3 regions of the Microbacterium sp. NPDC078428 genome follow, and region 1 is predicted to be linked to each of the others. Evidence: riboswitches for the same ligand, from Rfam matches in the RefSeq annotation. Region 1 holds a riboswitch; each other region holds the start of a gene.
The links. Region 1 has a riboswitch for thiamine pyrophosphate ahead of thiM (hydroxyethylthiazole kinase). Riboswitches for the same ligand answer to the same signal wherever they lie in the genome.

Region 2: linked by a shared signal. The riboswitch ahead of thiM (hydroxyethylthiazole kinase) and the one ahead of thiM (hydroxyethylthiazole kinase) in region 1 are both predicted to bind thiamine pyrophosphate.
Region 3: linked by a shared signal. The riboswitch ahead of thiC (phosphomethylpyrimidine synthase ThiC) and the one ahead of thiM (hydroxyethylthiazole kinase) in region 1 are both predicted to bind thiamine pyrophosphate.

The regions. Positions count from the first base shown of each region.
Region 1 covers NZ_JBITUP010000006.1:209,240-218,881, forward strand. The annotation lists gene tenA (thiaminase II) at 1-491, shown strand, start outside; gene ACIGCK_RS12425 (ABC transporter ATP-binding protein) at 492-1,262, opposite strand; gene ACIGCK_RS12430 (ABC transporter permease) at 1,252-2,031, opposite strand; gene ACIGCK_RS12435 (ABC transporter substrate-binding protein) at 2,034-3,077, opposite strand; gene thiE (thiamine phosphate synthase) at 3,118-3,771, opposite strand; gene thiM (hydroxyethylthiazole kinase) at 3,768-4,592, opposite strand; TPP riboswitch at 4,681-4,776, opposite strand; TPP riboswitch at 5,213-5,311, shown strand; gene ACIGCK_RS12450 (NUDIX hydrolase) at 5,302-5,745, shown strand; gene ACIGCK_RS12455 (HEAT repeat domain-containing protein) at 5,768-6,478, shown strand; gene ACIGCK_RS12460 (hypothetical protein) at 6,597-7,226, shown strand; gene ACIGCK_RS12465 (hypothetical protein) at 7,223-7,618, shown strand; gene ACIGCK_RS12470 (hypothetical protein) at 7,615-7,968, shown strand; gene ACIGCK_RS12475 (helicase) at 8,117-9,642, opposite strand, start outside.
Region 2 covers NZ_JBITUP010000001.1:308,630-318,271, forward strand. The annotation lists gene ACIGCK_RS01480 (hypothetical protein) at 149-346, shown strand; gene ACIGCK_RS01485 (carbonic anhydrase) at 777-1,358, shown strand; TPP riboswitch at 1,407-1,498, shown strand; gene thiM (hydroxyethylthiazole kinase) at 1,490-2,299, shown strand; gene thiE (thiamine phosphate synthase) at 2,296-2,949, shown strand; gene ACIGCK_RS01500 (bifunctional hydroxymethylpyrimidine kinase/phosphomethylpyrimidine kinase) at 2,946-4,535, shown strand; gene ACIGCK_RS01505 (LacI family DNA-binding transcriptional regulator) at 4,434-5,453, opposite strand; gene ACIGCK_RS01510 (Gfo/Idh/MocA family protein) at 5,596-6,591, shown strand; gene ACIGCK_RS01515 (hypothetical protein) at 6,705-9,038, shown strand; gene ACIGCK_RS01520 (aldo/keto reductase) at 9,132-9,642, opposite strand, start outside.
Region 3 covers NZ_JBITUP010000003.1:85,735-95,376, reverse strand. The annotation lists gene ACIGCK_RS06835 (hypothetical protein) at 1-1,494, opposite strand, end outside; gene ACIGCK_RS06830 (response regulator) at 1,671-2,333, shown strand; gene ACIGCK_RS06825 (sensor histidine kinase) at 2,330-3,451, shown strand; TPP riboswitch at 3,550-3,658, shown strand; gene thiC (phosphomethylpyrimidine synthase ThiC) at 3,654-5,393, shown strand; gene moeB (molybdopterin-synthase adenylyltransferase MoeB) at 5,577-6,755, opposite strand; gene ACIGCK_RS06810 (thiazole synthase) at 6,752-7,525, opposite strand; gene thiS (sulfur carrier protein ThiS) at 7,527-7,766, opposite strand; gene thiO (glycine oxidase ThiO) at 7,763-8,989, opposite strand; gene thiE (thiamine phosphate synthase) at 9,005-9,642, shown strand, end outside.

The DNA of each region.
Region 1 (9,642 bases):
TGGCCGCGTACAAGAGCCGCAGCCTCGCCGACATCACGGACGCGAGCGGAGCGCTGCGCGCGATCCTGCACGAGACCGAGCTGCACCGTCGCCTCACCGCGAGGTGGGGCATCCCGGAAGACGAGCTCGATGCGGCGCCTGAGAAGCAGGCGACGGTCGCCTACACCCGCTACGTGCTGGACACCGGCATGTCCGGCGACCTGCTGGACCTGCACGTCGCGCTCTCCCCTTGCACGATCGGCTACGGCGAGATCGGAGTCGCTCTCGACTCGGGGCGCCGGGCCCGCGAGGATCACCCGTACGCGGAGTGGATCGCCGAGTACGCCGGCGACGAGTTCCAGGGGGCCGCAACGGCCGCAATCGAACGCCTTGACGCGTTGACGGGCGGGGAGGTCACGCCGCAGCGGTTCGATGCGCTGGTACGCGTGTTCCGCGCCGCCACCCGTCTCGAAGCCGATTTCTGGCAGCAGGCGCTCGACTCGTTCAACTGATCAGTCGCTCAGGGCTTCAAGCAGTGTGCGTTCGAGCCGCGCGAACTCAGGATGCGCGATGGTCTCGATGCCACGCGGCCTGGGAAGTGCGACATCGATCACCAGACGCACGGACGCCGGGCGCGGGGTGAGCACGACGACACGGTCGGAGAGCAGGATCGCCTCGCGCACATCGTGCGTGATGAGCAGGGCTGTCCAGTCGTACTCGATCCAAACCTGCTGCAGCCAGGCCTGCAGCTCCTGCTTGGTGAGCGCATCGAGAGCACCGAAGGGTTCGTCGAGCAGCAGGGTCTGCCGCTGCTGCACCACGGTGCGCAGCAGCGCCGCGCGCTGCCGCATCCCGCCGGACAGCTCGAACGGCAGGGCATCCTCGAACCCTTCCAGACCGAAGCGAGGGAACCACTCGCGCACCTGTTGCTGAGCAGCACGGCGCTTGATCCCTTGCACTTCGAGCCCGAGTGCGGCGTTCTCGGCGATGCTCCGCCAGGGAAAGAGGAGATCCTTCTGGGGCATGTAGGCGGCGTGGTTGCGGGATCCCGCCGCTTCTCGTCCGTCGACTCGGATACTCCCCGAAGTGGCCTGGTCGAGGCCGGCGATGATGTTGAACAGGGTGCTCTTGCCGCACCCGGACGGCCCGACGATCGAGACGAACTCGCCCGGCGACACCTGGAGCGAGACATCGTCGAGCACACGACGGGTCTGACCGCGTCGCAGTTGGAACTCCCGGGTGATCCCATCGAGTTCGAGGCGGGGCGCGGCTTCAGCGCTCATTCGCCGCCCTCCTTTCCTTCAGATGCCACGGGATGACGAGCCGTTCGATGACGTAGGTGGAAAGGTAGAGGGTGATGCTGACGAGCGCGGTGACGGCGACTGCGGCGAGCACGAGATCGGTGCGGAACGCGTTCTTCTGCACGCTCATGTAAATCCCGAGCCCCTCTTTCGCGCCGACGTACTCGGCGAAGATCGCCCCAATCACCGCGTAGGTGATCCCGATTCTGAGCGAGGTGAAGAACAACGGCAGCGCCGAGGGGAGCCGCACGAGCAGGAACTCGCGGAGCCTCCCCGCCCCCATACTGCGTAGCAGCGCGGAGGCCTCCCGATCCGTGCGGGCAAAACCCTCGACGAGACCGATCGCGATCGGGAAGAACGTGACAAGGGCGACCACGAGAATCTTCGGCAGCAGCCCGAACCCGAACCAGATGATCATGAGCGGCGCGATCGCGATGACAGGGATGGTCTGCGAGGCGACCAGCAGCGGGATGAGGCCCCGACGCATGAACGGCGAGAAATCGATGGCGATCGCGATCACCCACGCGCACACCAGAGAGACGCCGAAACCGACCGCCGTCACACCGAGCGTCGCCGCGGCGTGATCCACGATGGCCGCGCGGTGCTCCCACCCCGACTCCGCGACACGGGACGGGGCGGGCAGCACCTGCGGGCGCACCCCGGTCAGGCGCACGGCCGCCTCCCACACCGCGACAAGCACGGCGAGGAAGACAACCGGCACCCACAGATTCGCCCAGGAGCGCGCCCGCATGATCAGTCCTGCAGGTACTCGTTCGTGAAGAACTCCGACCAGTCCGGCTGCTCGGTCAGCGGTGTCCCGTCGCGGTCGGTGAGCAGACCGGTATCGAAGAGGAACTCACCGAGCTCGCTCCAGTGCTCCTGGGTCTGCAAGCCGAAGTCACCGTTCTCATCGAGCATGTAGCCTTCGGAGAGCATCTGCTGACCCTCGACCAGCAGGTCGAGCTCGGTGAGCAGACCGGAGTTCTCCTCCTGCAGTATCTCAGCCGTCGCCTCCGGGTCGGCAATCGAGTCCTCGTAACCTCGGGCCAGCGCCTGCACGAAGTCGCGCGCCACGTCGGGGTTCTCCTCGAGCCAGGCACCGTTGCCGACGACGATCACCTGATAGGCGTCCGGGAACCCGTAGTCGGTGTAGGCGAAGGTCTTCAGATCGATCCCGCGCTGCTCTGCCTCGACGCCCTCCACCGCGACGAACGGAACGGTGAAGTCGACATCCCCCGAGTAGAGCGCCTCATAGGCCGACGTGCCGAGCACGACAGTCTCGAAGTCGCCCTCACCGCCCGCGGCCTGCACGACGCCCTGCATGGTGATGGTTTCGGCGGGGTTGTCGAACCCTCCGAAGACGAGACCGTCGAGGTCTGCGGGGCTAGTGATGTCGTTGCGGTCACCGAGCACAGCCACCTCGGTCGCCCACGTCTGCTGCACGGCGAGCACCGATGTGAGGTCGGCGCCGGAGGCGATCGACAAGGAGGAGGTGTCCTGGAAGCTGATACCGAACTCCGCCTGACCAGCGTCGACGAGCACCTCGGGGTTGCTGTTGTTGAACGGCAGGATCTCGACATCGATGCCGGCGTCTTCGAAGTACCCCTCGTGCAGGGCCACGTACAGGCCGGTGTGGTTCACGTTCGGGGTCCAGTCCAGTGCGAAACGCACGGTCGTGCGCTGATCATCGGCCGGGGCATCGTTGTCGGTGCCGGCGCAGCCGGTGAGGACGACGGTGGTGAGTGCAATTGCGCTGGCTGCTGTCAAAGCGCGTCGGAATCTGGGTGAAATGGTCACGGTTCTCCTTGTTCTGTTCAGGGAATGAGGTTTGTGAGGTTCAGGGGGCGGTTCGTGCTCGGCTCCAGGCCCGCACGAAGCGGCGCGCGGTCGCCTTGGGGTCGTCGGCGGCGCAGATCGCGGAGACGATGGCAACCCCTGCGGCGCCGTCGTCGCGCAGCCGGGTGATATCGTCCAGGCCGATGCCTCCGATCGCGACCGAGGGCACCGGTGCCGCGGCCGCTAGGCGCTGAAAACCGTCGAACCCGAGTGCCGGTGGGTGGTCCGGCTTGGTGGCCGTGGGGCGGATCACGCCGATGCCGAGGTAGTCCACGGTGCCGTCGGGTAGACGTGCTACCGCTGCGAGGTGCTCGTCGCTGTTCGCTGTCAGGCCGATCACGGCGTCGGGGCCGAGCTCGGCGCGGGCCGATAGCACGGCGGGGTCACCCTGCCCGAGATGCACCCCGTCGAGCGGGATCCCGCGTTCTCTGGCCGCTGCCGCGACATCGAGCCGGTCGTTGACCAGCAGCAGCGCGCGGCCTTGGATCGTTTCTGCCAGACGTTCGAGCTCACGCAGATGTGCACTGAAGCCGGCATGCTTGTCGCGCAGCTGCACCGCGGCCACCCCGCCATCGACGGCTGCCCGTACCGTCTCCACCACGCCCCGTGCACCGCAGATCGCACGATCGGTCACCAGGTAGATGCCGAGGTTCATGCCTCGCCGCCCGGCGCCGTCTCGGCGCGCACTTGCTCGGACGCGCTCACCTCCGCCGCACTGATCGCGTGCAATGCGTCGAGCAGACCGGCAGCGAACGACCCGGGTCCTGCCGTCTCTGCAGCGGCACGCTCAGCGGCGATCCCGTACACCACATGCGCAGCAGCCACCGCCTCGACCGGTGAGAACTCACCACGGATGGCAGCGAATGCCGCGATCAGCGCACCCAGCACGCACCCGCCGCCGGTGATCTTCGTCAGCAGAGGGTCACCGTTCGAAACCCGGAGCGTGCGGTCGCCGTCGGTGATCAGATCCACCGGTCCGGACACCGCGACGACTGTGCGCAGGTCTCTCGCCAGCCGCAACGCGATCGGTGCGGCCGCCTCGGTCTCATCCGTAGCCTCGACGCCCTTGCCACCCGATCCGGCCCCTGCGAGCGCGAGGATCTCGGAGGCGTTGCCCCGGATCGCGAACGGAGCCCGTGCGGCGAGCTTCTCGGCCAGAGCTGTGCGGATGGGCAGCGACCCGATCGCGACCGGATCGAGCACCCACGGCGTGCCCGCATCGTTCGCCGCGGCGACCGCTTCCTCGGACGCTGCGCGCTGCTCCGGGATCGGCGTTCCCAGATTTACCAACAGGCCGCCGGTGAGACGGGCGAACGGTCCGGCCTCGCCAACGATGTCGACCATCGCCGGTGCCGCGCCGATGGCCAGCAGGGTGTTCGCGGTGAAGTTCGTGACCACCGAGTTGGTGATGCACTGCACCAGCGGGGTCTGCGCCCTCAGCTCACCGAGCAGAACCGCGGAGGATGAGACAGACATGAGCTCTCGCTTTTTTCCACGGCGAAAGAAAGTCGAGCATCATGACGGCACGCCGAAAGCGGACACCTGGATCGGTATCTCGAACGCGCTGAAGTCATCCGGACATTCCCTTCGCCAGTACGAACTGGATCAGGTTCGACGGGTGTGATCTCAGCCGCTGGGTGCGGCACCCCGTGTCACTGCCCACTAGCCTAACGCATTCGGTCACAACTGGGAGCACTCCCGTGGAACGCTAGGGCCGCCGATGGTCAGGAGCACGGCAGATCCTGGCGAGGGCTGTCGACGGTGATTCGCCGACACTGAACCAGATCGGTGCAGCCCACGGCGCCAGGGACCATATAGAAAGATCGGATACCAACACGGGCAGCCGGCCACGGCCCTATCCTGGTACGAAACTATGCGGTCGGCAGGAGCACGGAGACGCTGAGGACTACCAGCCTCTGTGGGACCCCGGGTGAGATTGGCCGGCGGCATCGGTGCCCTCCACTCTTGCTGCACGGAATCCGCACCTCCGCCAGTACACCGAAAAAGCGGCGAGAGTGAACGCAAGACCTCGGATAAACGTTCCCTCGCAAAGAGCCACTGACCGATGAGCAGCACAAATCCTCGGTAGACGGGTGTGACGTGACACGGGGTGCTGCACGGGATCTGCGGCTGAGATCACACTCGTCGAACCTGCTCTAGTTCGAACTATCGAAGGAATGTCCAAGTGAGTGCTTCCACTTCTCCGCCCCGCCCGATTGTCGCGACGATCGCAGCAGTCATCCGTGACGGCCAGGTGCTGCTGGTGCGTCGCGCGAACCCGCCAGATGTCGGGCGGTGGGGCTTCCCTGGCGGGAAGATCGAAACCGCCGAAACGATTCAGCAAGCCGCCCTACGCGAGTTGCATGAGGAAACCGGCGTGCACGGTGAAGCACGCGAGGTGTTCACCGCTGTCGATGCCTTCCATCACGACGACTCCGGCACCCTCCTCCAGCACTTCGTCCTCGTCGCGGTGCGGTGCGACTGGCGAACCGGGGTACCCGTGGCAGCTGATGACGCGCTGGAAGCACGCTGGTTTTCAATCGAAGAACTCGAACACGGAGACCTTGCACTCAGTCTTGATGTGCGCGAAGTTGCCGAGACTGCTTTCCGGCTCGCGCAAAGCTCTTGAACTATCTCAATACGCTTGAATGATGCCGAACGACGGAAAGAGGACGCAGCTACTTTTGCGACCCTACGGGGTGCAGACGTACCTGCAGCCGCGATACCCCGAACTGGTCGAGGACTACCGTACGACCGTCGAGGCTTTCAACACCGTGGTGCGCAACGAAGCGCTTGACGCAGAGAGCCTGGCTCTCCTGCTCACCCATGCACAGCATCGCAGCAGCATCGTCCGGGGCGAGAGCGCAGACCTGCTCGGCCGGCTCGCTGATGTGTTCGCGTCTGCGCGGGAGGCCATCACCTCGATGCTGGCCGCACGCGCCGTCACCGTCCGCGCGTCCGCGATGACGGCCCTGGCGAGGCATCAGCTGTCGCCGCTCCATGCTGTGCTGCTGCCGCGCGCCCTGAACGACCGCAGCCACCGGATACGCGCCACGGCTGCGCAGAACGTGTGCGGGCGCGGCCTCGTCGACCTTCTGCCGGCGCTCGAACGAGCCACCCAGGCGGAGTCGCACGAGCAGACACGCGAGTTCATGACGACGCAGCTCGCACTTGCCACCCACGGCTACATCGTCACTCCCAGCGACGACGGCACCAGTGTGTGGGTCACCTGCCGCGCAGGTTCGGGCACCACCTCGTCGAGCTTCGAGGCGGGGGAGGACTGGGAAACACGCGGTCAAGCATTTCTCTCACGGAACGCGCAGGCCGCCGACACCCGGATCCCGGAGTCGTTCCCCGACTGACGGTGGGGCTTGAGCGTGGGCGCGAAACGATCGGTGGCCTCGCCCTTGCGTGCCATCGGCCTGAGTGGGGCGGGTTCTCTAGAATGGTCGGCATGGATGTGGCGAGGTCTGACGGCTGATGAGTCCGACGATCGTCTATGGGGGCGGCTGGATCACCGGCGTCGAGCCCGCACCTCCCCGCACGTCGATCACCGCGTCGCTCGTCGCGATCCGTGAGTCGCCGTGGCAGACGCGATATGAACTCGAATCGGGAGAGTTGCGGTGCGGGCCTTCAGGGTCGCCGCCCGCGCAGCTGATCGCTCTGGACGGTGAGACACGCATTCCACTCAGCCCGCAACTCGTCGAGTTCTACTCGTACGCCCGATCCTGGCGGCACAGCGTGCTGCTGAACAACGTGATCGATCCCGACGACTACCTCGACCATCTCACCGACCCCCGACTCGATCTCCCCGGCATTCTGCGGTACGAGTTCGATGCGCCGGCGGTGCTCGTGGATGCACACGGCACAGGTCTCGACCCGTCACGGTGCGCCCTGTTCTGGCTCGACACGCTCTCGGGCGCCGTCTACAACCGCGCCTACTTCGTCTTCGATCCGCCCACGCACTCCCGCACGAGCGGAGCCACCGCGGGAGAACCAGAGGTGTGGGGGTTCGAGAACGAGCACTTCCACGCCCCCGACCTGCGCTCCTACCTCGCCGGCCTCGTCGCCGACCTCACCGACACGACGACAGGGGAAGATCCCCAGTGAATGCTCTCTCGTCTCCGCAGCTCCAGGTGCTCATCGACGGCACGACAGCACCCGCACGCGTGCTGGTCGAGTTGAAAGACTTTTCGGCTCGGGGGCTCGCTGAGCTGCGGGGCTTGATCGCTTCGGGGGCTCCGGTGCTCGATGTCGAGATGTTCACCAACGATTGGTTCGACGCTGGTGCGGCGCGCATGCTCGATCTGCTCTCGGGCTGGGAGGCCCAGGGCGTCGGCTACGTCCTCCGTGAGACGTTCACCGAACCCGACGGTGGTGGGGGCAGGGGTGGCGCGTCGCGGATCACCCTGGATGAGCTGCGCAGCATCGTCAGTTCTGGTCAGGAGGAACGAGCGCGCCTGGAAGCGCTCGACGATCTCAGATACGGAGACGCCCCGTGAACGCGCATGAGAACGCGTCAGAGAACGTTGCGGCAGCATCATCTCGTCCGTTGCGTGTGACGATGTACGGGGTCGCAGGGCTGCTGCTGCTCGGTGCCTGCGCGGTGCTGCTCATCGCACCGGAAGGCGCGACCGTGGAAATACCGACCCGCAGATACGGGCGCGGGCAGAGCGAGGTCGGACTGTGGGTTCTGTGCCTTCCCTTCGCGTTGGCGGTGCTTGCAGCCTGGTACGCCACCGTCAAGCTTCCGCGTGCGCGACTGGGGAAGCGACGCATCTGGTGGACCATTCTGCTGGTCACAGGCCCGGCCGTGCTCTTCGCGATCGTCGCCTACGGCGCTCTTACCTGAGCAGCCCCGCGAACCGGACTCCCAAGACAGGCGTACCGCCTGGATGGGGAAAGGACGCATTCTGCGTGACGATATCGCCGCGATCATCACGCACGATGGTGCCGAACATGCGCAGATGCCGGGCCCGTATCGCCCCGTCAGGGTCTGATCACAGCGACGGCGTGGGAGGTTCGGTGCTCGGCGCCCTCGATGCTTCTCGCAGCAGTGATGTCACCGTGACGTTCGCCGAGGCGGGTGGCGTGTGAGGTGTGGCGGGAGGGCCGAAGGAGGGCTGGAAGTCCCGAACTGCCTGTTTGGTGAGCACGCGGGGTGACTCGCTTCCGCTCTGCGCAGCTTGAGGAGGGTCGGGCTGGGGGGTGTCCGCGTCCGCTTCCGGGGTCTCGCTCTGTGCTTCGGCACTCAGCTCAACGAGTTCGGCTTCGACTCGGTCGAGTCGCGCTTTCGCGGCCTCGAGTGCGGCCGTGTGCTTGAAGGGCTGATCGATGCGCTGCTCGGCTTCGTCGAGCACTTCCCGCTCTTGACGGATCTCCTCATAGAGGCCTTCGATGATGCTGGGGAGCTGCGAGACCCGGTTCTCGAGTCGTTGCACGAGTCCGACGGTGGCGGAGAGGACTTGGTCGCGGGGCAGGGAGAAGCTGGTGCGGGGGAGCTGTTCGAGCGTGAACTGCACTTGCACGTGCCCGAGTGATGAAACGGCGCGGGCATTAACCTGGAACCCGGAGATGCTGCCGAGCGTTCCGAGGCTCCGTTCAGCGTAGTTCGACAGATACTGCAGGTTGTGCTCGCGCGCCCAGTACGCGATCGCTTCTGCCGCGTCAACGCGCGATGTGTGGGTGCGGTCTTTCACGGTCATGCGGAATCGGTCGCCGCTGGTGTCTTGGACGCCGGGGAGCGCACGTTCGAGTTCCGAAGCGTCGCTTTCGGCGCTGATCATGAGCTCCTTACTGCGAGAGCGGGTGTGGAGCAGCATCGACTGGTTCCGGGAGTGGGCGCGTTCGAGGCGTTGCAGCTTCGTGTAGTCATTCTGCGCGATCGACTTCTCCAGCATGAGCGGGTTTCCCGACGCGATCGCTTTCGCCTCAGCGGCAGAGAGTGCTGCGGAGTCGATCTCCTCGATCTCGCGCACGTCGAGACTGCCGCGCATGATCTGCCCGATGAATCGTGCTTTGCGTTCGATGCCCTGCCACATGTACGAGTCGAAGGAGCCCTCGGTGACGATCCGGGTGATGAGCACCTCAGCGTTCTGATTGCCCTGCCGGATCACTCGCCCTTCGCGTTGCGCGATATCGCTCGGCCGCCAGGGGCAGTCGAGGTGATGCAGGGCGACCGCCCTCGCCTGTACGTTGGTGCCGACGCCCATCTTCTCGGTGGAGCCAACGAGCACCGCGATATGCCCGGAGCGGGCGGCCGCGAACAGACGAGCCTTATCGGTGTCGCTCTTCGCTTCGTGCATGAACCGGACCGCCCCATCAGGCAGCCCCCGCACACCGAGCTGGGCGCGGAGTTCGTCGTACACGTTCCAGCGGTCCTTGTTCGGGGTTCCGAGGTCGCAGAACACCAGCTGCAGCCCGCCTTGAACCGGGGAGGTCTCACCGGAGGCGGGGTCGAGGAACTCCCGGCCGCGGTGCTGCTCCCAGACGCGGTGGATCATGTCGGCGGCGACATCGACCTTGG
Region 2 (9,642 bases), on a different contig from region 1:
AAGGCTGGGAGCCGCTCGAGGGCACGTTCGGGCTTCCCGATCCGGACGACGAGCATGTGGTCGCCGCGGCCGTCATCGCGGGAGCCGGAGCGATCGTCGCCGAGAACCTGAAGGACTTCCCTCCAGGCAAGATTCGCCGGGCATTCAGGTGCTCAGCGCCAGGGATTTCGCGAAGAACACTGTCGCGCTCAACCCAAGGCATGCGCTCGCCGCGGTGCAGGAGATCGCGATTCGTTCCGGCCGCTACGGTGCAGCGCTCACCGTCGAGGAGATTCTCGACACCTTGCGAGATCGATACGGCATGATCGAGGCCGTCGAGATGATGGTCGAAGCTGCATCCGCGTAGTCTCCAGATCGCGCGACAGAAGGGCGGTGCAGCCACCTGATCTCGCGCCGAATACCCGCCACGTTTCTGCCACGAATCGAACCCGGCTCACCTGATCGAGGAGCACGTCCGCCACGTCAGAACCCGCGGAATCATGCGGTTTCGACCCGTCTCGGTTGCCGTCGGCGCGATTTCACATCCCTCCGGCTCACCTCCGTCTCCGCCATTCGTCTCCGCCATTGTCTCCGCCGTTCTTGTCCAGCTCTGGGGCCTTCTTCTGCGGCGCTGCCGCCGGTCCACGGCGGGAGCGTTCGGGCGCGGACTCTTCGATCGTGGTGTCGCGTGGGAGCGCGTCGTCACTTGCTGTCACACTGTTGCCCCTCTCGCGCACGGATCTAGCCTGACAACACCGCGCGCGCCCGCCGCGGGTCGTCTATCCCGAGGAGTTGCCATGACCGTGCTGTCTGAAGTGCTCGAAGCGAACGGCCGCTACGCCGACGCTTTCGGAGACAAAGGCGAGCTCGCCCTGCCGCCTGCGCGGGGTTTCGCAATCCTGACGTGCATGGACGCGAGGCTCGACCCTGCGAAGTTCGCCGGCCTCAGCGAGGGCGACGCGCACGTCATCCGCAACGCCGGGGGGCGTGCTTCCGACGACGCGATCCGATCGCTCGTGATCTCGTACAAGCTCCTCGGCACGCGCGAGTGGTTCGTCATCCATCACACCGACTGCGGCATGGAGTTCTTCACCGACGAGGTCATGCGCGGGCTTCTGGCCAGCAGCCTCGAGACGGCTGCGCTCGGTGAGAAGGGGTTCTACGACGTCGGCGAGGGACCGGGCTCGTCCGAGGCGAAGTACATCGACTGGCTGACGATCTCGGATCAGGCGGCCAGCGTGGCCGAGGACGTCACGCGCATCAAGGCGCACCCCTTGGTCCCTGCGCGTATCGCGGTCTACGGCTACCTCTACGACGTCAAGACCGGACGCCTCATCGAAGTGCCCGACGCGACCGCCGCAGGGCGCGCCACGGCGTGAGCTCGGCACTCCCGCCCTGTCGCGGATTGCGGGTAGCGTGAGAGGTAACCACGTGACACGGGGTGCCCCGCGGGGCTGAGATCACACCCGTCGAACCTGATCTAGTTCGTACTAGCGAAGGGATGTCGCGCATGACGCGCACGCCAGAAGACCTGCTCGATTTCACCTGCTCTGCCCTGGACGGGGTGCGCGCACACGTGCCGCTCGTGCAGTGCATCACCAACAGCGTGGTGGTCAACGTCACAGCCAACGCCCTCCTCGCGCTCGGCGCGTCGGCGGCGATGGTCGACATCCGGGGGGAGGCGGGCCCGTTCGCGGGAGTCGCCTCCGGACTCCTCGTCAATCTCGGCACGCCGACGCTCGAGCAGCGGGAGGCGATGCTCGAGGCGGTCACCGCCGCCAATGCGGCCGGTACGCCGTGGGTGCTCGACCCGGTCGCGGTCGGCTCGCTGCCGGTGCGCACGCCGCTCGGCCACACGCTGCGAGATCTGCGCCCGACCGTGGTGCGCGGGAACGCCTCCGAGATCATCGCCGTGACCGGCTCCGGCGCGGGCGGGCGCGGTGTGGACGCCTCCGACGGGGTGGATGCCGCTGTGTCGTCGGCGCGGTCGCTGGCGGAGCGCACCGGGGGAGTGGTCGCGATCTCCGGGCCGGTGGACGTCGTCACCGACGGGCGCGACCTCGTGCGGATCGCCAACGGCGACGCGCTGCTGACGAAGATCACCGGCGGTGGGTGTGCGCTGGGCGCGGTGATGGCGGCGTTCGCTGCGGTCGACGACGACCGGTTCGCGACCACCGTCGCCGCGATCACCGTGTACACGGTCGCCGCGGAGCTCGCCGCCGCACGCGCCGCGGGGCCGGGGAGCTTCCAGGCGGCGTTCCTCGACGCTCTCGCCACGGTCGACGGCGCCGCGCTGCGCAGCAGGGCGGCGTTGACGTGAGCATCGACCTGTCGCTCTATCTCGTGACCGACTCGCGCCTCGCCGCGGCGGCCGGCCACGATCTCGTCGAGCTGGTGCGCGCGGCCGCGGAGGGCGGTGTGACGGCGGTCCAGGTGCGGGACAAGGACGCTTCCGCCCGGGTGTTCCTGGACACCGTGCTGCGGATCTCCGATGCTCTCCCCGCGGGGGTCGCGCTGCTGGTCAACGACCGGGTGGACGTGTTCCTCGCCGCCCGTGCCGGCGGGGCCCGTGTCGAGGGCGTGCACGTCGGCCAGTCCGACCTCCCCGTAGGGGCGGTGCGGGAGCTGATCGGCGCGGATGCCGTGCTCGGCCTGAGCGCGTCCACGCCGGAGCAGCTCCGTCTCGCCGCGGCGGGGGCCGCCCGGGTCGACTACGTCGGCATCGGCGCCGTGCACGCGACGACGACGAAGAAGGATGCGCCCGAACCCCTCGGCCTGGGCCGATTCGCCCGGCTCGTCGCGGCGAGCCCCCTGCCCGCGGTCGGCATCGGCGGGGTCACGAGGGCGGATCTGCCCGAGATGCGGTCGGCGGGCGCCGCCGGAGCCGCCGTCGTCTCGGCGATCTGCTCCGCCCCCGATCCCGCGACCGCAGCCCGCGAGCTGCGCGCGGCCTGGGGAGCGGCATCGTGACGGCGCCCCGGCAGATGCCGCGGGTGCTGAGCATCGCGGGAACCGACCCGACCGGCGGCGCCGGCATCCAGGCGGATCTGAAGAGCATCGCCGCCAACGGCGGGTACGGCATGGCGGTCGTCACCGCCCTCGTCGCCCAGAACACGCTCGGCGTCCGCTCCGTGCACGTGCCGCCGGTGGCGTTCCTCGCCGAGCAGCTGGACGCCGTCTCGGACGACGTGACGATCGACGCGGTCAAGATCGGGATGCTCGCCAACGCGGAGGTCATCCAGACCGTGGGGGATTGGCTCGATCGCGCTCTCCCGCCGGTCGTCGTGATCGACCCGGTGATGGTCGCCACCAGCGGCGACCGCCTCCTCGACGAGGAGGCCGAGCACACGCTGCGCTCCCTGGTCTCCCGCGCCGATCTGCTCACTCCGAACGTCCCCGAACTGGCCATCCTCGCCGACGAGCCCGCCGCGACGGACTGGGCGGCGGTCGTGGCTCAGGCGAGCCGCGTCTCCGCGCGATACGGCGTGCGCGTCCTCGCGAAGGGCGGGCACCTCGCCGGAGCAGCACTGCCCGACGCGCTCGTCGACGCGAGCGGCGGCACGGTCGAGGTCGTCGAATTCCCCGGCATCCGCATCGACACGACGAACACGCACGGCACGGGATGCTCGCTGTCCTCCGCCCTGGCCACCCGTTTCGCGCGCTCGCGGGACTGGAGCGGAGCCCTCCGGGAGTCCAAGCGGTGGCTCGCCGAGAGCATCCGTCACGGCGCCGAGCTGGAGGTCGGCGCCGGACACGGTCCGGTCAGCCACTTCGCCGGGCTCTGGGAACGCGGCGGCGTCACCACCGACCCCACACCGGCCGAGGTCGAGGCCGAATGGTGGGAGTGCACCCGCGAGATCCGGCGACGCATCGACGAGCTGCCGTTCGTCCGGGGCCTGGGGGAGGGCACCCTCGACCGGCAGGCGTTCCTCTGGTACCTGGGGCAGGACGCACTCTACCTGCGCGACTACTCCCGAGCGCTCGCCGAAGCCAGCCGTCTCGCCCCGACACCCGAAGAGCAGGCGTTCTGGGCCGGAGCGGCGCAGTCGGCGATCGCGGCAGAGCTGCAACTGCACGAGAGCCAGCTCGCGCCCGGCACACTCGAGGACGTTCGGCCCAGCGAGACCACGACGGCCTATCTGAACCATCTGCTCGCGTGCGCCGGCCGAGGGGACTACGCGGTGCTGATCGCCGCGCTGCTGCCGTGCTTCTGGCTCTACCAGGACGTCGGCGCCCGGCTGCATCCGCTCTCTCATGCCGAGCATCCGTACCGGTCCTGGCTCGACACCTACGCCGACGATGCCTTCGAGGCCTCGACCCGCCGCGCGATCGACATCGTCACGCGAGCCGCGGCGGGCGCGCGGGAGGCGACGCGAGTCGCCATGCGCGAGGCGTTCCGCGTCTCCTCCGATCACGAGCATGCGTTCTTCGCCGTCGCCATCTCCCCGGCATCCTCATACGGGTCCGGTGCTGGCGCGTGCGATGAAGGCGGGGATGCTGTGCAGTTCGGTGGAGGGGGGCGCTCCGCGGAGGATGTCGAGCAGCGCCCGGGCTGACTGCGCGCCGTAGCTCAGGACATCCCGCCGCATCGCGGAGAGGCTGGGGCTCATCCTTTGGCAGAGCAGCGAATCGTCCCACACCATGAGGGAGATGTCCCGCGGCACCTCGAGTCCCCGATCCACGAGCGTGGACAGGACGGTGATCCCGACGAGGTCGTTGTCGCACAGGATGACGGTCGGTCGCACCCGCTGATCGAGCAGCCGGTGGGTGAGGGATGCCGCGGAGCCCGGTGTCGCTCCGAGCTCGAGGATCGTCGGGTCCGGCAGGCCGGCGTCGCGGAGGGCCGCGAGCATCGCCGCGGTGCGGTTGTGGCTGTGCAGGAGCGTCGCGGGTTCCGTGATCCGAGCGAAGTGCCGGTGGCCGAGCGAGGCCAAGTGGGCCACGGCATCCCGCATGCCCGTGTCGTCGTCGGTCCACACGGACGTGACCGAGGCGCTGTCGACGGGGCCGCCCGCGACCACCGTGGGCAGTCCCAGCTCCTCGACGAGGCGGATCCTGGGATCGTCGGTCCGCGGGTCCAGGAGCAGAACGCCGTCGACCGCCCTCCGGGCCCACCATTTCTCGAGCGTCGACATCTCGGTGTCGACATCGGGCACCACCTGCAGCGTGAGGGAGTGGCCCTCGCCCGACAGCACTTCGCTCACCCCCGCGGTGAAGGAGCCGAAGAACGGCTCGGTCGCCACGACCTCGGCCGAACGCCCGATGACCAGGCCGATCGTCTCGGTGCGCGTCGACGATAGCCGCCGCGCCGCATCGTGCGGGGACCAGCCGAGGCGGGCCGCCACCGCGAGGATCCGGTCCCGGGTCTGTGTGGAGACCCCAGGGCGATTGTTGAGGGCATACGACACGGCCGCCGTCGATACGCCCGCCTCGCGTGCGATGTCGCCGATGCGCGGGCGTTCTGCACGATTCACCGTTGAATCTTAATCGGTTAAGTGCTCCGGTGGAAGTGCGCTCGGCGCATGCGGTAGCCAGGCGTCGTTCGACGGCGAACGCCCCCAGCTCCGGGATGGACATGACACTCGCACCTTTCCGCCATGACGGGCCCTGCTTCCCATGACCGCGCTCGGGGTCGGAGTGCTCGGCGTAGGAGACATCGCCCGCAATCTCTACGTGCCGGGCATCATCGAATCCGGTCGCGCGGGCCGCGGGCTGCGGCTCGTGGGCGTCAGCACGAGAAGCCCGGACGGCAGGGCGTGGATGGCCGATCGACATCCCGACATCCGGGTCTACGAGGACTACGCGGCGATGCTGGCCGATCCGGAGATCGAGATGGTCGTGAACCTCACGCCGCCGACGGAGCACGCACGCACGACGCTGACGGCGATCCGCGCCGGCAAGCACGTCTATTCGGAGAAACCCATCGCGACGACGATCCGCGACGCGGACGAGGTCATCGCCGCGGCGACCGCGGCGGGTGTGACCGTCGCGGTCGCCCCCGTGATCGGCGTGCACCCCGAGGTCCGGAAGGCCATCGAGTGGATCCACCGCGGGGCGGTCGGGTCGGCCTCGATGGTCCGGGCCCGCGCATCGCACCCCGGGCCGGCGTGGTTCCCGGACTTCACCACCGATCCGACCTGGTTCTACCAGCCGGGGTCCGGTCCGGTACTCGACGTGGCGGTCTACCCCCTCCACGTCCTCTGTCTGATGCTGGGTCCCGTGCAGCGGGTGACGGCTCTCGCCGCGACGTCGCACCCGCGTCGCGAGATCCGTTCCGGTCCCGCGAAGGGCGAGGTCGTGGACGTCACGACGCCCGACAACGTGCACATGGTGCTCGATTTCGGCAACGCGCGTCTGGCCTCCATCGACGCGACATGGAACGCCCTGTCGGCTCGCGGGCCGCGCATGGAGGTCTATGGCGATCGGGGGGTGCTTCGCGCCATCGGACTGCCAGCGGGCCTACGAGCGGCTCGTCGGAGAGCGGTCGTCGTTCATGGGCGCGGCCTTCGACTGGAGCGGCGGCTGATCCGGCGCGTCACGCAGCGGATCCCGCACCGGCTGCGCTTCGGCGGAGCGGCAGGATCGCGTCCTGCCGTCCTGCTTGCACCTTAAGCGGTTAAGTGATTCTCTGAGGGCCGGTCGCAGTTCCGGCCGCGGGCCCCGGCGGCCCGCCCGGCGGCCCGGTATGCATTCAACGGCGAACGCCCAAACCAGAAAGCGAACACATGACGAACCTGGAAACCCCGACCGCGCTGGCACTGACGGCGATCGAGGTGGAGACCGGCTCCGGAGTGCGGCTGGGCTCCGAGAGCGCCTCGCTCCTCGCCGCGTCGACACCCGTCCGCCTGATCACCTCCGACGGTGTCGCGACCGCCCGGTCCTACGATTCCGTCACGCAGGACGGCGCCGCGAGCGTCGGCCGGCTCGACACCGTCCTGCCCGACGGCACCCGCGTGCTCGTCGTGGACACGTGGTCGCCGTCCGCCGAGGGCGACAGCTTCCTGGTCAACCGCTCGTTCTCGATCGCAGAGGCCGGAACGGCGGCCGGGGTGCGCGCCGAGCTCGTCGTCGAGAGCACGGTCGAGGCGGAGCAGGCCGACTGGCAGTTCTACGTGACCGGCGCGCTGTACAACCGCAACGACACCGACCTCGACGGCAAGGAGGACTATCTCGGCGGATATGTCCAGGAATACCGGGACGATCGCAACGGGCATCTCGCCGTTCTCGCCTACCTGCCGGGCACGCGTCGGGGCTTCTCCCTCGCCCGGACGAGCGTCCCGACCTTCGACTCGGCCATCTCCGAGGACGAGCTGGTCAGCGGAGTGGTCATCGGCGAGTCGGACATCGGCTCCCTGGGCATCGACTCGCGGGAGGGCGATCCCCTCGCACTTCGGGCGGGCTACCCCTTCGGCGAAGAGGTCACGTTCAGCCTGGAGACCAGCGGTCGCGGATGGGCGGGCTTCCTGCCCGTCGAGGACGGTCGCACCGCCGCCGTCGACTACGAGCTCCGCGTGTTCTCCGCCGACGACCTGACGGAGGCGATCTGGAGCGTGACGCAGCGCCAGATCGTGCGCCTCGGTACGCGCCCGTCCGAGCTCCCGCTTCCGATGGAGGAGCTGGAGCAGCACCGCTTCCGTCTCACCCAGCTCTACTTTAAGGACTGGGACGAGGCGGAGGACCCCAAGCGGCCCGCGGGGTACATGACCCACTTCTCGCCGCGAAAGGGGCAGACGCTCGGATCCCTCATCGAGTTCGGCTTCACCGGCGCTCAGGCTCTCCACGCACTCAACGCCATCCGCCGCGGCTACCGCGAGGAGGTGCCGCTGTGGACGGAGCGCGCCAGGCAGGTGCTCGACTTCTTCGTACGCGAGATGCAGGCCGAGAACGGGTTCTCGGAGGGCATCTACGACACCCGGAGCAAGGACTTCGTCCGGTGGTTCACCGGCATCCTGCTGCCGTTCCAGTACTCCGACGACGACTCCGAGGCGCGCGCGTATCTCGGCAGCCAGATGACCGAGGCGCTCGGGCCCATCGCCCGGACGCTGCGCACGGTGCCGGGCAACTACACGCGCACGATGTGCGAATCGATCTACCCCCTCCTGCTCGCGTACGAGGCCGAGGCGCGCCAGGGCGTCGAGCACCCCGACTGGCTGGCCGCGGGCGAGCGGTTCGGCTCGTTCCTCCTCACGGTGCAGGGCGAGGACGGTGCCTGGTTCCGCGGCTACTCGCCGGAGGGCGAGGGCCTCACGACGCCGGTCGAGTGGTTCGGGAAGTCCCCCGTCGAGCAGCGGTCCGGCACGATCTTCCCGATCGAGGTGCTCTCGGTGCTGCATCGCATCACCGGCAACGAGGAGTACAAGCAGGCCGCGCTCCGGGCGGCCGATTACATCGCCGAGACGTTCGTTCCCGGGATCCTCTACTGCGGCGGACTCAACGACACCTCGCACATCAAGTCGGTGAAGATCGACTCCGTCGGCGTCATGTTCGCGATGCGGTCGCTCATCATGGCCCACAAGCTGGGCGGGCAGCAGCGTCACCTCGATGCGGCTCTCAAGGCGGCGAAGGTGCTGAGCTCGTGGCTGTTCCTCTGGGACGTTCCGTTCCCCAAGGGTTCCCTCCTGGACACCGGCGGGTTCCGGAGCACCGGGTGGGCCGTCTGCGACGCGATCCCCGGCGGCGGCTACGTCGACGACGAGTTCCTCGAGTTCGTGGGCGACATGCTCGACATCGCGCAGGCGGCCGAGGAGCCGGCGCTCATCGACATCGTCGAGATCGTGCTGGCCGGCATGCAGTACGGTCTGTCGATCCCGGGCAACATGCTGGGCTATGCGGCCCCGGGCATCCAGTGCGAGGGATACATGACGTCGTACTGGCTGAGCGCTCCCGAGGAGACCGCGTTCTCCGGCGCCGTCAACAAGAAGAAGGGCGACGACAACGACACCTGCAACGGGCTCGTGAACGCTCAGGCCCTCTACGGCTTGGACGCGCTTCGCGACCGGTTCGGGACGATCGAGTTCGCCGAGATCCGCCGCCTCCTGGGGGCGAGCGCGGGGGCCTGAGCCGCCCGCCTCCGTCCGGACGATCGAAAACGCGGAGGCTGCACGCGACAGCGCGCAGCCTCCGCGTTCGAGGTTGAGATCGGACGCGCTCGCTCAGGAAGCGCGCCGGGCCGCGGCCGCCGGGCGGTGGTCGGACTCGAGGTTCAGGTAGGCGCATTCGTCCGGCGTGAGAAGGAGGTCTGCCGCGCCCATCGACGAGCGGAGCTCGTCGACGGTGCGGGGACCGATCAGGGCGAAGGCGCTGAAGCGCTGACACAGCACGAAGGCCAGGGCGATCTCGGTGGCGGACACCCCGCGGGCGGCGGCGATCTCCTCGGCGCGCTCGCGCCGCGCGAAGTTCTCGTCGTTGAACCACACCCGGACGACATCTGCGAGGGCGGGATCGGCGGCATCTGCACGGTCGAAGCGGCCGGTGAAGAAGCCGCTCGCCTGGCTGGACCATGCGAACAGCGACAGGTCGCGTTGTTCGTACCAGCGACGGGTGGGCAGATCCGACGCCGTGTAGCAGTCCGTCCACGTCGCCTCGTTCCACAGGGCCAGGGAGAAGTTCGGGCTGCTGACGCGGAATCCCACGAGGCCATGCGCCGCCGCGTAGGCGTTGGCC
Region 3 (9,642 bases), on a different contig from region 1:
GGTGACGTCGACCGTGATGTCGGCGCCGACGAGCTCCGCGGTCAGGACGATGCTCGCGCTGGTCGCCCCGGCGATCGGGGTCCCGTCCGCGCGCCACTGGTAGGACAGCTGCGCCGCCGCATCCCACTCGCCGGCGACAGCCGAGAGCTGCGCCTCGACGGTCGGCGTACCCGTGATGGTCGGCCTCGGGGCCGCGGAGAACACTTTGGCGGAGACGGCCGGAGTCGGCTCGGAGGTGCCGGCGCCCGTTTCGGAGCCGTACCCCTCGAGCGTGGGGGTGGCGGTGACGGTGATCGTCTCGCCGATCGCCGCATCGGGCACCGTGAACGTCGAGGATCTCGCATCGGCGACGGCCTCACCGCCGATGCTCCACTGATAGGCGTACGACGTGGGCGCGGGCTCGGCGTCGGCGGTGATGGATGCCGTCAGCACATCGCCCGGCCGCACCGTCGCGCCCGCGTCGGTCGCGACGACGACGGGCTTCGTGAAAGGGCGGGTGAAGACATACTCGCCCAGGAGCCCAAAGCCGCGCACACCCCACACCCGGCTCGGGTCGGCCGGGTCCACCGCGATGCCCATGCCGTACATCATCGGGATGGGCGTCATGCCCGCCGCGGCGGCGTGGGTGCGCGTGTCGATGGGCTCGATCGCGCCCGTGTTGTTGTTGCCGACGACGTACGCGATCGTTCCGTCGGGCGTGAAGGCGATGTCGCTGGTGGAGGTCTTGATCGGGATCGACACGTCGGGGTCGAGCTGGTTCGTCGTGGTGTCGAGCACCCGCATGGTGGCGCCGGCGGCGATGTACACCCGGTCGGCGGTGGGGCTCGTCGCCAGGAAGCGCGTCAGCGGCAGGTCGATCTCCGTCACGGCGAAGGTGCTCGTGGAGATGACGAGCACCTTGCCCGTCTGCCCCGCCGCGGCATAGGCCCACGCACCGTCGCGGCTGAACGAGATCGAGGTCACTGCGGTGCCCAGGGCGAGATGGCGGATGACCTCGTTCTGGGCGGTGGAGATCACCGAGATCGACCCCGCGACCTGCGAGCCGTAGTTGCCGACCCATGCCTGCGTGCCCTCGGGGTTCACCGTGACGGTGTACGGAACCTCCTGGCCGAGCTGGGTGTCCCGGACGGTGGCCTCGACGACGCCCGTCGCCGTGTTGATGACGCTCGTGGTCGAGCGGCTGCCGCTGTTGTAGTGGACGACGTACAGGCGTGACCCGTCGGTGCTGAGATCCGCACGCATGGGGGTCGAGTTGACCGCGACCGTCCTGCTGATGCTGCGTGTCTCGAGGTCGACGAAGAGGACGGTGTTGGCCGTGCGGTCGACGAGGTACGCGGTCGACCCCGTGGCGTCGATCTCGATGTCGTAGAGGGCGGTGGCTGCCGGGAGCCAGGTCTCCGTCGTGGCGGCCTGCGCGGGCACGACGGAGATGAGGACCCCCGCCGCGGCGAGGGTCAGGGCGGACAGGGCGGCGACGATTCGGCGCAGGAGCATGGGGAGCCTCGATGTGGGGAAGGGAGAGGGCGGGCCGAGCGTATCCATGCGCTCCCGTGCATGTCGCACGCCCTAGGTACTAGTGCGGTAGGTCCCGGAGATGCGTTGCCGCGGGACGGGCCGCTACGCTCGATCCGGGGACGGGTCGAGGGGGTCGCGCGAGAGGAAGGGTCGGGATGCACCCGCTTCGTGTCGCGGTGGTCGAAGACCAGCCCCTCTACCGGCAGATGCTCGGGCTGCTGCTGTCGTCGACGACAGGCATCCGTCTGGTCGCGGCGTGCGCCGGCGCACAGGATGCCGCGCGATCTCTGCGTGCCTCCGAGGTCGACGTCGCGCTGCTCGATCTGCACCTGCCCGACGGCGACGGGCTCGGCGTCGGACGCGCCCTCCGTCGCGAGAACCCGGGCATCGGCATCGTCATCCTGTCCGCCTCCGACAGCATGCACGCGCTGCTCGAGCTCGACGCCGACGAGGCCGCGGGATGGAGCTACCTGTCGAAGTCCTCCGCGCTGACGGCGCACGCCCTGGTGCGGGCGATCCAGCACACCGCTGCCGGACGCACCGTCCTGGACCCCGCAGTCACCCGCGGACGCGCCCCGCGTCCCCACGGCCCGCTCGACGCGCTGAGCGCGCGGCAGTTCGAGGTGCTCGGCCTCGCGGCGGAGGGCCTGACGAACCACGCCATCGCCGAGCGCCTGGGATTGTCACGACGCTCGGTGGATGCGCACGTCAACGCCATCTATCACGCCCTCGGCATCCAGTCGTCGACGGCGCACAACCCCCGCGTGACCGCCGTGCGCAGCTACCTCGCGCACACCGCGCGCCGTGCGCACGCATGAGCCGCCCGCTGACCGAGGAGCGGGCAGCCTCCCGTGTGACGCTCATCAGCATCGCGATCATGGGCTCCCTTCTCGGGCTGTACACGAGCATGCAGTCCTCCCTCGTGCTCGGGGTGGTGTCGGAGGTGATGAGGAACGCACCCGCCTCGCCCGCGTGGGAACTGGTGTCGCGCAGCGCCGTCAATCTGATCTCGGTGGGGTCGATGGTCGTGCTCGCGGCGTTCCTGCACCCCGAACGGCGACGCGGTTACGTCGTCGCCGTGCACGTGATCGGCATCGCCCTTGCGTCGAGCGTGTTCCGCGCGGGGCTCCAGGCCTCCCTCGGCATATACGACATCACCGTCGCATCGAGCCGGCAGACTCTGCTTCTCGAGATCGGCACGACGACGATCGTCAGCGCGGTCGTCATCGTCGGAAGCCTCGTCCAGCAGCGGCTGTGGCGGCGGGTGATCGAGGCCGACAACGTGCGCTTCGCTTCGCAGGAACGGGTGAACGATCTTCTGCGCGCCCTGCAGGAGGAGGAGCTGCGGGTGCGCCGCGAGATCTCCCACACCCTCCACGGCAGCGTCCAGAGCGCCTTCATCGTCCTCGAGGCCCGGCTCGGGTCCGTTGTGCCACGCCTCGGAGAGCGGGAGGCGGACGAGGTGGGCGCGATCACGCAGGACCTCGCCCGCTTGCGTGAGGGAGAGATCCGCACCCTGTCCGCGGCGCTCTACCCCGCGGATCTGGAACGAGGCGTGCGGGCGGCCCTCACGACGATCCTGGAACGCGTGCCGCCGTCGGTGGCCGTGCGCTCTAGGGTCGAGCCGTCCGCCTCGGTTCTGGATGCCGACGATGTCGACATCTTCGCTCGCATCCTCGTGATCCGCGTCATCGAGGAGGCGCTCTCCAACGCGCTCAAACACGGCGGAGCGAGCGAGCTCGCGGTGCGGCTCTCGGCCGAGGGACGAGAGGTCACGGTGACGGTCGACAACAACGGCGATGCGCCCCCGGCGGCCTTCGAATCCTCCGGACTCGCGCGCCTTCGGCAGTACCTCCAGTTGGCGGAGGGCCGGATCACGCTGTCACCCGGCGGTGACCTTGGCGGGGCACGCCTGCGCGCGACGCTCACCGTCTGATTCGACGTCGTGCGGCTGTTCGCTCTCCGTCATCCGGCCATGCTCCTTCCCGCCCGCCGACGGCGCGCTCGATCGTTCGCGCCGTCGGATAAGGTGGTCGTCATCCACACGGGAGCCCTTGCAGGGGCTGAGATCGGGCTGATGCGGCCCGCGACCGTTCGAACCTGTCCGGGTAATGCCGGCGAAGGAAGTAGGACTTCTGATGACCGATTCATCGCACTCGCTCGCCTATCTGCATGACGAGGAACACGGCATCCGTGTGCCCGTCACGATGATCGCGCTCGAGGACTCCCCCGGCGCCGTCCCCAACCCGCCGCTGACGGTGTACCGCACTGCCGGGCCCGGCAGCGACCCGCTGCAGGGGCTGCAGCCCGTGCGAACCTCGTGGATCGAGGCGCGCGGCGACACCGAGGCATACGACGGCCGAGAGCGCAATCTGCACGACGACGGACGGGCGGCGCTACGCCGCGGGGTCGCGTCGGCGGAGTGGCAGGGCGCGAAGCGTCGTCCCCGCCGCGCTCTGCCGGGGAGAACGGTCACGCAGATGCACTATGCCCGCGCCGGCATCGTGACCCCCGAGATGCGCTTCGTCGCGCTGCGGGAGAACTGCGATGTGGAGCTGGTGCGCTCTGAGCTCGCCGCGGGCCGGGCCATCATCCCGAACAACATCAACCATCCCGAATCCGAGCCCATGATCATCGGGAAGGCCTTCCTGGTGAAGATCAATGCGAACATCGGCAACTCCGCGGTGACCAGCTCGATCGCCGAAGAGGTGGACAAGCTCCAGTGGGCGACGCGGTGGGGCGCCGACACGGTCATGGACCTGTCCACCGGCGACGACATACACACCACGCGGGAGTGGATCATCCGCAACTCGCCGGTGCCCATCGGCACCGTGCCGATCTACCAGGCCCTCGAGAAGGTGGACGGCGACGCGAGCATGCTCACGTGGGAGATCTTCCGCGACACGGTGATCGAGCAATGCGAGCAGGGTGTGGATTACATGACGATCCACGCCGGCGTGCTGCTGCGCTACGTGCCGCTCACCGCTGATCGAGTTACCGGCATCGTCTCGCGCGGCGGGTCGATCATGGCCGGATGGTGCTTGGCGCATCATCGGGAGAACTTCCTGTACACGCACTTCGATGAACTGTGCGAGATCTTCGCTCAGTACGACGTCTCCTTCTCGCTCGGCGATGGACTGCGGCCGGGGTCGACGGCCGACGCGAACGACGCCGCTCAGTTCGCCGAGCTCGACACTCTGGCCGAGCTGACGAAGCGGGCGTGGGCGTACGACGTTCAGGTGATGGTCGAGGGGCCGGGGCATGTGCCACTCCACCTGGTGCGGGAGAACGTGGAGCGGCAGCAGGAACTCTGCGACGGTGCGCCGTTCTACACCCTCGGGCCTCTGGTGACGGATGTCGCGCCCGGCTACGACCACATCACGTCGGCGATCGGGGCGACCGAGATCGCCCGATACGGCACAGCGATGCTCTGCTACGTGACGCCCAAGGAGCACCTGGGTCTGCCCAACAAGGACGATGTCAAGACGGGCGTGATCACGTACAAGATCGCGGCGCACGCCGCAGACCTCGCCAAGGGGCACCCCGGCGCGAACGAGCGCGACGACGCCCTGTCGAAGGCGCGCTTCGAGTTCCGCTGGCGGGATCAGTTCGCCCTCGCCCTGGACCCCGTCACGGCGGAGCAGTTCCACGACGAGACGCTGCCGGCGGAACCGGCGAAGACGGCGCACTTCTGCTCGATGTGCGGGCCCAAGTTCTGCTCGATGCGCATCTCCCAGGACATCCGCGACCGGTTCGGCGACATGTCCGAGCAGGAGCGGATCGTCGGCATGCGTGAGAAGTCCGGGGCCTTCCGTGACTCGGGCGGCACGGTGTACCTGGAACTGCCCTCCGTGCGCGAGCAGGCGAACCGGCCGTGACCGGCCGCGTCTCCGCCGAGTACATCGGCGGGATGCTGGAGTGCCCTCGCGCGGAAGATCCCCTTGTGCAGTGACTGACGAACGCCGTCGTCACCGACGTCACCGCGAACGCCCGCCTCGCCATCAGCGCCTCCCCGCGATGGTCGACATCCCCATCGCCGGGAGGCGTTCAGGTCGAGGTCGTCAGTGCGACTGGAGGGCCCATCGGTCGAATCCCCCGTCGAGGACACGCACATCCGGGTGCCCGGCGGCCAGGAGAAGTGCCGCGGCGGCACGCGCACGCGGTCCCGCCTTGCAGTAGACGATGATCGGACGATCGTCGGAAAGCGCGACGAAGCCGGGCCCGTCGGCTCTCAGCCGACTGAGCGGCGCGGAGCGGGCGCCCGAGATGTGTTCTCGGGAGTATTCGTCGGCCTCTCGGACGTCGAGAAGTTCGAACGGCGCCCCACCCGACGAGCGCTCTCCCAGCGCATTGCTCAGCGTTTCGACGTCGATGAGTGCGTTCCCCGGATCCTGATCACTGCACGAGTCCCCCGGAAACCGGTCGCCGGTTACCGCTCCCGCACCGCGGTCGGGGTCGGGGTCGGGGCCGGGTACGACCATGAACTCCCGCCACGTGGCGTCCGCGAGGTCGAAGGTGGCGAGTCGCCCGAGCAGGGTTCGCCCCGTGCCGGTGATGAGCTTGATCGCCTCGGCGGCCATCAGCGAGCCTGCCACGCCGCAGAGAACACCGAACACGCCTGCTTCGCCGCACGAGGGGGCGGACTCGCGGGGAGGTGCGTCCGGGTAGAGGTCGCGGTACGTCGGGCCGTGAGTGCTCCAGAACACACTGACCTGGCACTGAAATCGAAGGATCGACCCCCACACGCACGGCTTCCCGGTCACCGTCGCGGCATCCGAGACGAGGTAGCGGGTAGCGAAGTTGTCCGTCCCGTCGACGACGACGTCGTATTCCTCGAACAGTCCCGTGGCGGACTCCCTCGACAGTCGCAGCGGATGGGTGCGCACCGTCACCCGCGGGTTGACCGCGGTGACGGCGTCGCGTGCGGAGTCGATCTTGAGGCGGCCGATGTCATCGACGCCGTGGACGATCTGACGCTGGAGGTTGCTCGCCTCCACGACGTCGTCGTCCACGATCCCCAGAGTGCCGACCCCGGCGGCGGCGAGGTAGAGGAGGATCGGGGATCCGAGCCCGCCGCCGCCGATCACCAGCACACGCGCGTTCTTCAATCGCCGCTGCCCCGCGACCCCGATCTCGGGGAGCAGGATGTGGCGGGAGTATCGGTCGATCTCCTCGGGCTCCAACCCCGGAGCCGGCGCGACGAGCGGCGGCAGCGAGGCGCCATCCGGCGTCGGTCTCATAGGTCGGGCCGTCCTTCCATGGCCGAGGAGGCTTGGGCAGCGGTGCGCCGCGGGATCCGGCCCGACAGGCGGGCGAGTCGACCGGCGATCACGGCGTGGCGGAAGGCCGTCGCCATGCCGACCGGATCCTGCGCGCGCGTGACCGCTGTGGCCAGCAGTACGGCGTCACAGCCGAGCTCCATGGCGAGGGCTGCGTCGGATGCGGTGCCGATCCCCGCATCCAGCACGATCGGAACGCCCGCGCGTTCGACGATGAGGGAGATGTTGTGCGGGTTGAGGATGCCGAGTCCCGTGCCGATCGGGGCACCCAGGGGCATGACCGCGGCGGCGCCGAGCTCTTCGAGCCGCAGGGCGAGTGCCGGGTCGTCGTTGGTGTAGGCGAAGACGACGAAGCCCCGTGCGACGAGCGCCTCGGTGGCCTGGGCGAGCTCGGCTCCGTCGGGAAGGAGGGTGTCCTCGTCCGCGATCACCTCGAGCTTGATCCAGTTGGTCGACAGCGCCTCGCGAGCCAGTTCTGCGGTGAGCACCGCCTCCCGTGCGGTGAGGCATCCTGCCGTGTTGGGAAGCAGGCGGATGCCCTCGTCGCGCAGCAGCTGGAAGAGGGAGCCGGTCGTCGACGGCTCGTGCCGGCGCATCGAGACGGTGGTGAGTTCCGTGCCCGAGGCCCGCAGCGCCTCACCGACACCGGCGTGGCTGGGTGCGCCGCCGGTCCCCATGATCAGTCGAGAGCCGAGAGCGACGCCGTCGATGTGCAGAGTGTCGGTGGCCACCTCAGCCTCCCTGCGTGGCGCTGACGATCTCGACCGCGTCGCCCTCGGCGAGACGCTCGTGCGCCCACCGTGCGCGGGGGACGACGACGGAGTTGACGGCGACGGCGATGCCCAGAATCGTGCCGGCGGGGAGGGCGCCGTCCGCCCCGATCCGAACGCCGAGGATCCCTTCCATCAGGTCGGCGACCGACTGAGGAGCGGACGTGTGATGGGGTTCGCCGTTGACGGTGATCGTTGTCATCGGTGGGTCCCTTCTGCCGTTTGATCGGCGTGAGTGGTGAATCGATCGGGACGGAACGCGTCCCAGCGGTGATCGGGGTGGCCGTCGATGAGACCCAGGACGATATCCGCCGCGAGCGGCGCGAGAAGGACCCCGTGGCGGAAGAAACCCGTCGCCACGGTCAGTCCGGCCACGGCGGCGCCGCCCCGCCCCAGGACGCGCCCCAGGAGGGGTGCGTTGTCCGGCGTGCCCTGTCGCGCCCTGACCGTCGCCTCGATGAGCGACAACTCCCCCACCGCCGGCACCACCTGCTGTGCGTCCCGAAGGAGCCGGTGAACGGCCCCCGCGGACACCGCATCCACTCCGTCCTCGCGCTGCGTCGCACCGACGACGAGGGTGCCGTCGGCGCGGGGTACCAGGTAGACGCTCTCACCGTGGACGAGGGCGCGTACCGTGCTGTGAAGCAGCGGCCGGAGCCGGTCGGGCACCCGGAGCCTGAGGATGTCGCCGTACACGGGTCGCAGCGGCAGGTCGAGACGCCCCGGAACCCCGTCGATGGCGCTGGCTCCGGCACCGTTGGCGAGCACGACCTCCGCCCCGACGACCTCCGTCCCATCCGAGAGCCGGACGCCGATGACAGGTGAGTCGTCGTCCGCCCGGTCGCGATGCAGCAGCGCCACCGCCTGCTCACGCGCGATACCCACCTGACGCCCTTGCCCGTCCGGCCTCTGGAGGCGGTCGAGCAGGCTGGCCGCGAGCATCCGCGGGTCGACCTGGTGGTCGCCCGCCACGCGGTAGACGCTGCTCACCCGCGGGCCGAGCAGCGGTTCGCGAGCGCGCGCATCGCGCGTCGTCAGCGGCTCGACGTCGAGCTGCGCACGACGGTGCGCGGCGTGGAGATCGGCCAGGGCCTGACGGTCCCCCTGATCGACACCCACCAGCAGCGTTTCCGTGCGGAGGTAGCCTGCCGCCCCTTCGACGAACTCCAACTCGCGGATGAACCCGGGGTAGCGTGCGGCGGACTCCCGCATCGCCGGAAGGAGCGCGTCCTCCTGGTAGTGGTACTCGCTGACGGGTGCGAGCATGCCCGCCGCCGCGAACGTCGCACCCTGGGCGGGGGCGGGGTCGATCAACAGCACGGAGCGTCCGGTCTGCGCCGCGCGCCAGGCGATGCTCAATCCGATGACCCCGCCGCCGACGACGATCACCTCGGCGGTGGGCCGGCCGCCTCGGGCCGGATCCACCGATAGGGTGAGCCGATGTCCATCGCCGCTGCACGCCTCTATCTCTGCACCGACGCACGAGCCCGTCAGGGCGACTTCGCCGACTTCGTGGATGCCGCGTTCTCGGGCCGCATCGACGTCATCCAGCTGCGCGACAAGTCCTTGGAGGGCGGCGAGCAGCTCGACGTCCTGCGCATCCTCGCCGACGCAGCGGCCCGTCACGACGCGCTCTGGTCGGTGAACGACCGCGCCGACGTCGCGCGCGTCACCGGCGCCCCCGTCCTGCACCTCGGTCAGAAGGACCTTCCCGAGCGGCTCGCCCGGACGGTCGTCGGACCGCGGACGATCCTGGGCAAGTCCACCCACACCCCCGAGCAGATCGACGCCGCCGCAGCCGCGGACGACCTCGATTACTTCTGCGTCGGGCCAGTCTGGGCGACACCGACCAAGCCCGGCCGCGCTGCGGTCGGGACCGAGCTCGTCCGCTACGCGGCGGGCATCGGCACGCGGCGGCCGTGGTTCGCCATCGGCGGCATCGATACGTCGAACATCGAGGAGGTCGTCGCCGCAGGCGCAGAGCGTGTCGTCGTCGTCCGCGCGATCACCGATTCCGACGACCCCGCCGGCAGTGCGCGACGACTCCGCGCCGCGCTGCCCGGGATCTTGCCAGCCGG